Regions from separate parts of the Micromonospora sp. CA-263727 genome, predicted to be linked through region 1. Evidence: predicted binding sites of a transcription regulator. Region 1 holds the regulator's gene; the other holds the start of a gene.

Region 1 (4,389 bases):
CGCCGCGCTGGAGGCCCGCGACGCCGGGTTCGACCACGTCAACCTCGACCTGATCTACGGCACGCCGGGGGAGCGGGCCGAGGACTTCGCCGCCTCGCTGGACCAGGTCGTGGCGGCGGGCGTGGACCACGTCAGCGCGTACGCCCTGATCGTCGAGGACGGCACCCGGCTGGCCGCGCGGATGCGTCGCGGCGAGCTGCCGTACCCCGACGACGACGTCGCCGCGGACCGCTACCTGGCCGCCGAGGCCGCCCTCGGCGCGGCCGGTTTCTCCTGGTACGAGGTTTCCAACTGGGCCCGTACGCCGGCCGCCCGGTGCCGGCACAACCTGCTCTACTGGACCGGCGGCGACTGGTGGGGCCTCGGCCCGGGGGCGCACAGCCACGTCGGCGGCGTGCGCTGGTGGAACGTCAAACACCCCGGCACGTACGCGCAGCGCCTGGCCACCGGTGGGTCACCCGGACTCGCCCGGGAGGTGCTCACCGACGACGAGGCGCACATGGAGGACGTGATGCTCCGGCTGCGGCTCGCCAGCGGCCTGCCGTTGGCGGTGCTGGACGAGGCCGGCCGGGCCGGCGCGGAGCGCGCCCTGGCCGACGGCCTGCTGACTCCGGACGACCACGCCGCCGGCCGGGCGGTGCTGACCCTGCGCGGCCGGCTGCTGGCCGACGCCGTCGTGCGCGACCTGCTGCCCTGAGCGAGGGCGGATCCGGCCAGCCCGTCGGCTGGCCGGATCGGCTCACTTGATGAAGCTGGCGGACATCGGGTAGCGGTAGTGCTGTCCCTCGTTGGCCTTGAGGCCGGCGATGACGCCGAAGATGATCTGGATCACCATGACCGCGATGCTGGGCAGGAAGGCCAGGCACCAGCTCACGAAGAGCAGCACGAACGCGATGATCGACCAGAGGATCTGGAAGTTCAACGCCGCCACGGCGTGCGCCCGGGCGGCCGGCGACTGCTGACCGCGGACCACGTACGCGATGAGCGGTGCGACGAAGCCCAGCGGTCCGGCGCTGATCAGCGCGCCGGCGGCGCCGCCGAAGTGGGCGATCAGCGCCCAGGTCTTGTCCTCGTTGCTGGCGTAGCCGGGGGGCGGCGCGGGAGCGCCGTAGCCGCCGGTCGGGTAGCCGACACCGGGCTGGCCGCCCGGCGGGGGGTAGCCACCGGGCGGGGGGTATCCAGCCGGCGGCGGCTGGTCGCCGGTGGGCGGCGGATAGCCGCCGGGCGGGGGATAGCCGGGCTGGCCAGCGGAGCCGGACATTGGAGTCGTGGGTTCGTCGCCGGCGTCTGAGGGACGAGGTGGTTCAGTCATGGAGGTCACGTTAGGTGCCACTGGCAACGGTGCACCATAGCGACACCGGCGAGTGTCAACCCGACGATCGGACCTCGGACAGCTGTGGTGACTTGATCATCGCGTCGGCGGGGCCACCGACGTAGACTGGCACTCGCTACAGTCGAGTGCCAGGGCGTTGTTCCGGCGGCCGTCGCCTCCGGGGCTGACCAGCGACAGGAGGTGGAAAGGATGGGTCTCGACGACCGCAAGCTGGCCGTGCTTCGGGCAATCGTCGAGGACTACGTCGCCACCCAGGAGCCGGTTGGCAGCAAGGCGCTGGTCGAGCGGCACCAGCTCGGCGTCTCGCCGGCCACCGTCCGCAACGACATGGCCGTGCTGGAAGAGGAGGGCTACATCCGCCAGCCACACACCAGTGCCGGCCGGGTGCCCACCGACCGTGGCTACCGGCTCTTCGTCGACCGGCTGAGCCGGGTCAAGCCGCTCAGCCCGGCCGAGCGGCGGGCCATCGAGCGCTTCCTGGCCGGCGCGGTCGACCTCGACGACGTGGTGCATCGCACCGTCCGGCTGCTGGCTCAGCTGACCCGCCAGGTCGCCGTGGTGCAGTACCCGAGCCTGGCCCGGTCCCGGGTGCGCCACCTGGAACTGGTGCCGATCTCCACCACCCGGTTGATGCTGGTCATGATCGCCGACACCGGCCGGGTCGAGCAGCGGCTGGTCGAGCTGCCCGCGCCGATCCCCGCCGAGGACGTCCTCGACCTGCGCCGGCTGGTCAACGAGAAGCTGGTCGGCACCCGGTTGTCGGACACCCCGCCGCTGGTGCAGGCGCTCATCGACGAGTCCCTGCCGCACCTGCGTCCGGCCATGACGACGCTCTCCACCGTGCTGCTGGAAACTCTGGTCGAGCGGCACGAGGAGCGGCTCGCCCTGGCCGGCACCGCCAACCTCACCCGGGGTGGCCTGCTCGATTTCCAGGGCTCGTTGCGTCCGATCCTCGAAGCGCTTGAGGAGGAGGTCGTCCTGCTCAAGCTCATCGGCGAGGTGGAGCCGAGCACGCTGAGGGTGCGGATCGGCGACGAGAACCAGATCGACAACCTGCGGGCGGCTTCCGTGGTCAGCACCGGATACGGCCCGGGCGCGACCATCGTCGGGGGGATGGGCGTGCTGGGACCGACGCGGATGGACTACCCCGGCACCATCGCCACGGTGAGGGCCGTGGCACGCTACGTGGGCGAGCTGCTGGCCCAGAACTGACCAGTCAGGGCCGACGGCAGGCTGCCGCCGCCGAACGGCGTAACGCGAGACGAACACGAGGACACGGAACGCAGTGGCCAGGGACTACTACGGCATTCTCGGCGTGAGCCGGGGCGCCTCCGACGACGAGATCAAGCGCGCCTACCGCAAGCTGGCGCGGCAGTTCCACCCGGATGTCAATCCGGACCCGGAGGCACAGGAGAAGTTCAAGGACATCAACGCCGCGTACGAGGTCCTGTCGGACGACCGGAAACGGCAGATCGTCGACCTCGGTGGCGATCCGCTGGCCCCGGGCGGCGGCGGTCCCGGCGGCCCGGGCGGCCCCGGGGGCGCCGGCCCGTTCGTCGGCTTCCAGGACATCATGGACGCCTTCTTCGGCGGCGCCACCGGTGCCGGCCGGGGGCCACGGCCGCGTACCCGGCCCGGCGCCGACGCGATCCTGCGGCTGGAACTGGACCTGCACGAGACCGCCTTCGGGGTCGAGGCGCCGATCACCGTCGACACGGCGGTGCTCTGCACCACCTGCTCCGGGGCCGGCACCGCGGCCGGCACCCATCTGGCCACCTGTGAGGCGTGCGGTGGCCGGGGCGAGGTGCAGTCCGTGCAGCGCACCTTCCTCGGCCAGGTGGTATCCGCCCGGCCGTGCACGGTCTGCCAGGGGCACGGCACCACCATCCCGCAGCCCTGCCCGACCTGCGCCGGCGACGGCCGGGTCCGGACCCGCCGGTCGCTGACCGTCAAGATCCCGGCCGGGGTGGAGGACGGCATGCGTATCCGTCTCGCCCAGCAGGGCGAGGTCGGCCCGGGCGGCGGCACCGCCGGGGATCTCTACGTGGAGATCCACGAGCGGCCCCACGACGTCTTCTCCCGCAAGGGCGACGACCTGCACTGCCGGGTCACCGTGCCGATGACCGCCGCCGCGCTCGGCACCCGGCTGACCATCAAGGCGCTGGACAGCGAGGAGCCGGTCGACGTCAAGCCGGGTACCCAGCCGGGCAGCACGCTGCGGCTACGCGCCCGCGGCGTGCCGCACCTGCGCGGCACCGGTCGGGGCGACCTCTACGTGCATCTCGACGTCCGGACCCCGACCAAGCTCGACGCCGAGCAGGAGCGGATGCTGCGCGAGTTCGCCAAGACCCGGGGCGAGGAGGTCGCCGAGCTGAGCAAGCAGGGCGGCTTCTTCTCCCGGATGCGCGACGCCTTCAACGGCCACGCCTGAGCCGCACTAACCTGTCGTTCGTGTCCGCCCCGCTGTTTCTCGTCGAGTCGCTGCCGACCGCCGACTCGATGCTGCTCGACGGGCCGGAGGGCCACCACGCCGCCACCGTGCAGCGGCTGCGGGTGGGCGAGGAGCTGCTGCTCGCCGACGGCCGGGGCGGCACGGCCACCGCGGTGGTCACCGCCGTCGGCCGGGGCACCCTCGACCTCGACATCACCGCCCGTGGGTACGCCGACGCGTCGAACCCGCGGCTCGTGGTGGTGCAGGGCATCGCCAAGGGCGACCGGGGTGAGCTGGCCGTGCAGGCGATGACCGAGGTCGGGGTGGACGAGATCGTGCCCTGGGCGGCGAGCCGCTCGGTGGTGCAGTGGCGCGGCGAGCGGGGCGTACGGGCCCGGGGCAAGTGGGTGGCGACCGCCCGGGAGGCGGCGAAGCAGGCCCGCCGGGCGTGGCTGCCGGTGCTGGCGGGCGCGCCGGACGAGTCCACCGCCTCGGTGGCCCGCCGGATCGCCGGGGCCGCCGCCGGGTACGTGCTGCACGAGGCGGCGACCGACCGGCTGACCACCGCCGAACTGCCCGATCGCGGCGAGATCGTGCTGGTGGTCGGCCCCGAGGGCGGCATCAG
Region 2 (4,389 bases), 520 kb from region 1:
CCAGCGCGCCATAGTTGGGGGCGTCCGCCGGGACGTCGTACGGGTGGGTGCGATGGGTGATCTTCCGCTTCGCCAGCAGCGCGGTCGCCGGCGTACCCCGTCCCGCCATGCCCGCCAACCTAATCCCCGGCCCGGCCCGAGGCCAGCGGCTTTCCCGGCCCGGCTCAGCTCACCGGCTGGCAGACGAGTACCGTCGGGGCATCGGCCACCCGGGTCAGCACCAGACTCGCCGGCTGGTCGCCGCCGAGCCGCAGGTCACGCCGGAGCCGCTCGGGTTCCAGCGCGGAGCCGCGCTTGAGGATCTCCACCCGGCCGACCCGGCGCTCCCGTAGCAGCGCACGCAGCCGCTTGAGCGAGAACGGCAGCACGTCGGTCACCTCCAGGCAGCGGGCGTACGGCGTCGGCGCCGCCTGGTCGGCGTAGAGGTACGCGATGGCCGGGTCGGCCAGCGTGGCGTCCAGCTCGGTGGCCAGCTCGGCGACCAGGTGGGCGCGGACCACCGCCGGATCCGGGTCGTAGACGAAGCGACGCACCGGCCCGACCGGCGCCTCGGCCTCCCCCGACCCGATGAGCTGGTGGACAGTTTCCCCGTCGGCCGGGTGGAGGGTTCCCCCGTCGGCGAGGTGATAAGAGGGGGCCCCTGCTCTACCGGAGGCGTTAACAGGGGGCCCTTCCTTCAACACGGTCGCGCGGCGGGGGGTTTTGGCGAGGGGGCCGCACCAGAGAGTGGCCTCGACCAGGTCGCCGTTGACGCTGACCCACTCGGCCTCGGCGCCGGCCGGGATGAGGGCGTGGTCGAGGCCGGGCGCGACCTTCAGCACCGTGTACGGCACCCGCTCGGCCAGCCCGGTGACGAAGTCCCACGGCGGCGAGTACGAGTTGGGGTCGAAGATCCGGCGGCCGGTGCCGGCCCGGCGGCGGGCCGGATCGCAGAAGACCGCCCCGACCCGGGTCACGTCGAAGGCGCTCGCCTCGCCACATTCGACGGTGAAGAGCTCGGCCAGCCCCGCCGCCTGCGCGTTCGCCTGCGCCAGCGCGGCGGTGAGCGGGTCGGCCTCCACGCCGTACACCCGGATGCCCTCGCGGGCGGCGGCGAGGGCGTCGGCCCCCAGCCCGCAGCCGAGATCGGCCAGGCTGGTCACCCCGGCGGCGCGCAGCCGCCGGGCCCGTCGCCGGGCGACGACCTGCCGGGTGGCCTGCTCCAGGCCCGGCCGGGTGAAGAACATCCCGTCCGCCGCCGGCCCGAACTTGCCGGCCGCCCTGCGCCGCAGCTCCACCTGGGTCAGCGCCGCCGCCGCCAACCCGGCCGGCACCCCGGCCGAGCGGAGCGCGCTCGCCGCGCTCAGCGGATCGCCGCCGGCCACCCGCGCCGCCGCGTCGAGCGCCGCCACCCCCTCCGCAGTACGCAACGCGCCCAGCCGATCCAGATCCACCCGCCCATCCTCCCGCCCCCACCTCGACACCCCACCCCCGGGCCAGCGCCCCCGCCCGCCGGGCGGCGCAGCCTCGACGCCGGCGCCGCCATCCGTCCGCCCCTCCGGGATGTGTCGCGCCGGAGAGTGGGGAGGCGGTCACCTGGCGGGAAGGGGCTGTCGGCGTGTTGCGGTCGACCCTGGCGTAAGAGTGGCGACACGAGGCGGCTGCGTTGGCACTCTCCTTGACGGAGTGCTAGCCGAGGAATAACCTGCGATTAGCACTCTCACCCTGAGGGTGCCAACGCTCGGGCCCTGGTGCCCGAGGGTTGAACGCCAGGCGGACCGGCACCCGCGACGACGGTTCCGCCCGGTGGCATGTGGCAGATTGACGCCGGTCGGCGCGCCGACCGGCAACGAAACCAAGTACCCCAGGAGGGTATGCCCGTGACTACCGCGACCAAGGTTGCGATCAAGCCGCTTGAGGACCGCATCGTGGTCCAGGCGAACGAGGCCGAGACCACCACCGCCTCGGGCATCGTGATCCCCGACACCGCCAAGGAGAAGCCGCAGGAGGGCACCGTCCTCGCTGTCGGCCCGGGCCGGATCGACGACAAGGGCAACCGCGTGCCGATCGACGTCTCCGTCGGCGACACCGTTCTCTACTCGAAGTACGGCGGCACCGAGGTCAAGTACGCCGGCGAGGAGTACCTGGTGCTCTCCGCCCGCGACGTCCTCGCGGTCATCGAGAAGTAAGCAACCGATCAGTGTCGTTGCCCCGGTCCGGCTCGCCGGGCCGGGGCAACGACGCTTCGAAGGGACATTCATGGCGAAGATCCTGAGCTTCTCGGACGACGCCCGGCACCAGCTGGAGCACGGTGTCAACGCGCTCGCGGACACGGTCAAGGTCACCCTCGGACCGCGCGGGCGCAACGTCGTCCTGGACAAGAAATTCGGTGCGCCGACGATCACCAACGATGGCGTGACCATCGCCAAGGAGATCGAGCTCACCAACCCGTACGAGAACCTCGGCGCGCAGTTGGTCAAGGAGGTGGCGACCAAGACCAACGACGTCGCCGGCGACGGGACCACCACCGCGACCGTGCTCGCCCAGGCCATGGTCCGCGAGGGCCTGCGCAACGTCACCGCGGGCGCCAACCCGGCCGGCCTCAAGCGGGGCATCGATGCCGCCTCCGCCAAGGTCTCCGAGGCGCTGCTCGGCAAGGCCGTCGAGGTCGCCGACAAGAAGGCCGTCGCGCACGTCGCGACGATCTCCGCGCAGGACGCCACTATCGGCGAGCTGATCGCCGAGGCGATGGAGAAGGTCGGCCGCGACGGTGTGATCACCGTCGAGGAGGGCTCTGCCCTCCAGACCGAGCTGGACGTCACCGAGGGACTCCAGTTCGACAAGGGCTTCATCTCGCCGAACTTCGTCACCGACGTGGAGGCGCAGGAGTCCGTCCTGGAGGACGCGTACATCCTGATCACCACGCAGAAGATCTCGGCGATCGAGGAGCTGCTGCCGCTGCTGGAGAAGGTCCTCCAGAACAACAAGCCGCTGCTGATCATCGCCGAGGACGTCGAAGGCCAGGCGCTCTCCACCCTGGTGGTCAACGCGATCCGCAAGACCCTCAAGGTCTGCGCGGTCAAGGCCCCCGGCTTCGGCGAACGCCGCAAGGCCATGCTCCAGGACATGGCGATCCTCACCGGCGCCGAGCTGGTCGCGCCCGAGCTGGGCTACAAGCTCGACCAGGTCGGCCTGGAGGTGCTGGGCAGCGCCCGGCGCATCGTGGTCGACAAGGAGAACACCACGATCGTCGACGGTGGCGGCCAGAGCAGCGAGGTCGCCGACCGGGTCGCCCAGATCCGCAAGGAGATCGAGGCTTCGGACTCCGAGTGGGACCGGGAGAAGCTCGCCGAGCGACTGGCCAAGCTCTCCGGGGGCATCGCGGTGGTCAAGGCCGGCGCGGCCACCGAGGTCGAGATGAAGGAGCGCAAGCACCGCATCGAGGACGCCATCGCCGCGACCAAGGCCGCGGTCGAGGAGGGCACGGTGCCCGGTGGCGGTGCCGCCCTGGCGCAGATCCTGCCGGTGCTCGACGACGACCTCGGCTTCACCGGGGACGAGAAGGTCGGCGTGTCGATCGTGCGTAAGGCGCTGGTCGAGCCGCTGCGCTGGATCGCCCAGAACGCCGGGCACGACGGCTACGTCGTGGTGCAGAAGGTCGTCGCCGCCGAGTGGGGCCACGGCCTCGACGCCGCCGTCGGTGCGTACGTCGACCTGGCCGCCGCCGGCATCCTCGACCCGGTCAAGGTGACCCGCAACGCGGTCACCAACGCCGCGTCGATCGCCGGTCTGCTGCTCACCACGGAGAGCCTCGTGGTGGACAAGCCGAAGGAGCCGGAGCCCGCCGCCGCCGGTGGTCATGGCCACGGGCACGGGCACGGCCACCAGCACGGGCCGGGTTTCTGACCCTGGCGTAGCACGCCGGACGTGGGGCGCACCGTCGTCGACGGTGCGCCCCACGCGCTGTCAGCCCCGCCACGCCGGGCACGGCGGCGCGATCGGTGCTCCTGCCTTCGGCCACCGGTACGGGAGCGGACGCTCACGTACCGCTTACCTGGCTACCGGACGGGCCGTCCGGTCGGAAACACTGGGCCGGTGAGCAGCACGACACCCCGGTACGCCGCCCTGGCCGGCGTCACCGCCGCCGCGGCGGCCATCGGCACCGGCGAACTGGTGGCCGCCCTGACCGGCCCCCGATCATCGCCACTGGTCGCGGTCGGCGGGCTGGTCGTGGAGACCGCCCCCGAACCGGTCAAGCGGCTCGGCATCGCGATCTTCGGCACGTACGACAAAATTGCCCTGCTGGTCGGGACGGCGCTGCTGCTCGGCGGCTTCGCCGCCCTGCTCGGGGCCCTCGCCGCCCGCCGGCTGGCGGTCGGCCTGGCCGGCATCGCGGCCTTCGCCGCGCTC

Evidence for each region. The regulator HrcA, encoded in region 1, represses chaperone genes, less so after heat shock. The targets are predictions, from matches to a motif close to GGTTNGCACNCTCNNNNNGAGNGTGCNAACC.
Region 2: groES (co-chaperone GroES) is a predicted target of HrcA. The motif match lies at 1,689-1,719, and genes of this name have one in related genera.

Annotation. Positions count from the first base shown of each region.
Region 1 covers NZ_CP192031.1:5,688,241-5,692,629, reverse strand. Annotated here, with positions in the region: gene hemW (radical SAM family heme chaperone HemW) at 1-697, shown strand, start outside; gene ACQPYA_RS24805 (DUF4870 domain-containing protein) at 740-1,312, opposite strand; gene hrcA (heat-inducible transcriptional repressor HrcA) at 1,523-2,545, shown strand; gene dnaJ (molecular chaperone DnaJ) at 2,619-3,764, shown strand; gene ACQPYA_RS24790 (16S rRNA (uracil(1498)-N(3))-methyltransferase) at 3,785-4,389, shown strand, end outside.
Region 2 covers NZ_CP192031.1:6,209,086-6,213,474, reverse strand. Annotated here, with positions in the region: gene ybaK (Cys-tRNA(Pro) deacylase) at 1-109, opposite strand, end outside; gene ACQPYA_RS27165 (THUMP-like domain-containing protein) at 165-1,433, opposite strand; gene groES (co-chaperone GroES) at 1,854-2,168, shown strand; gene groL (chaperonin GroEL) at 2,239-3,885, shown strand; gene ACQPYA_RS27150 (molybdopterin-dependent oxidoreductase) at 4,075-4,389, shown strand, end outside.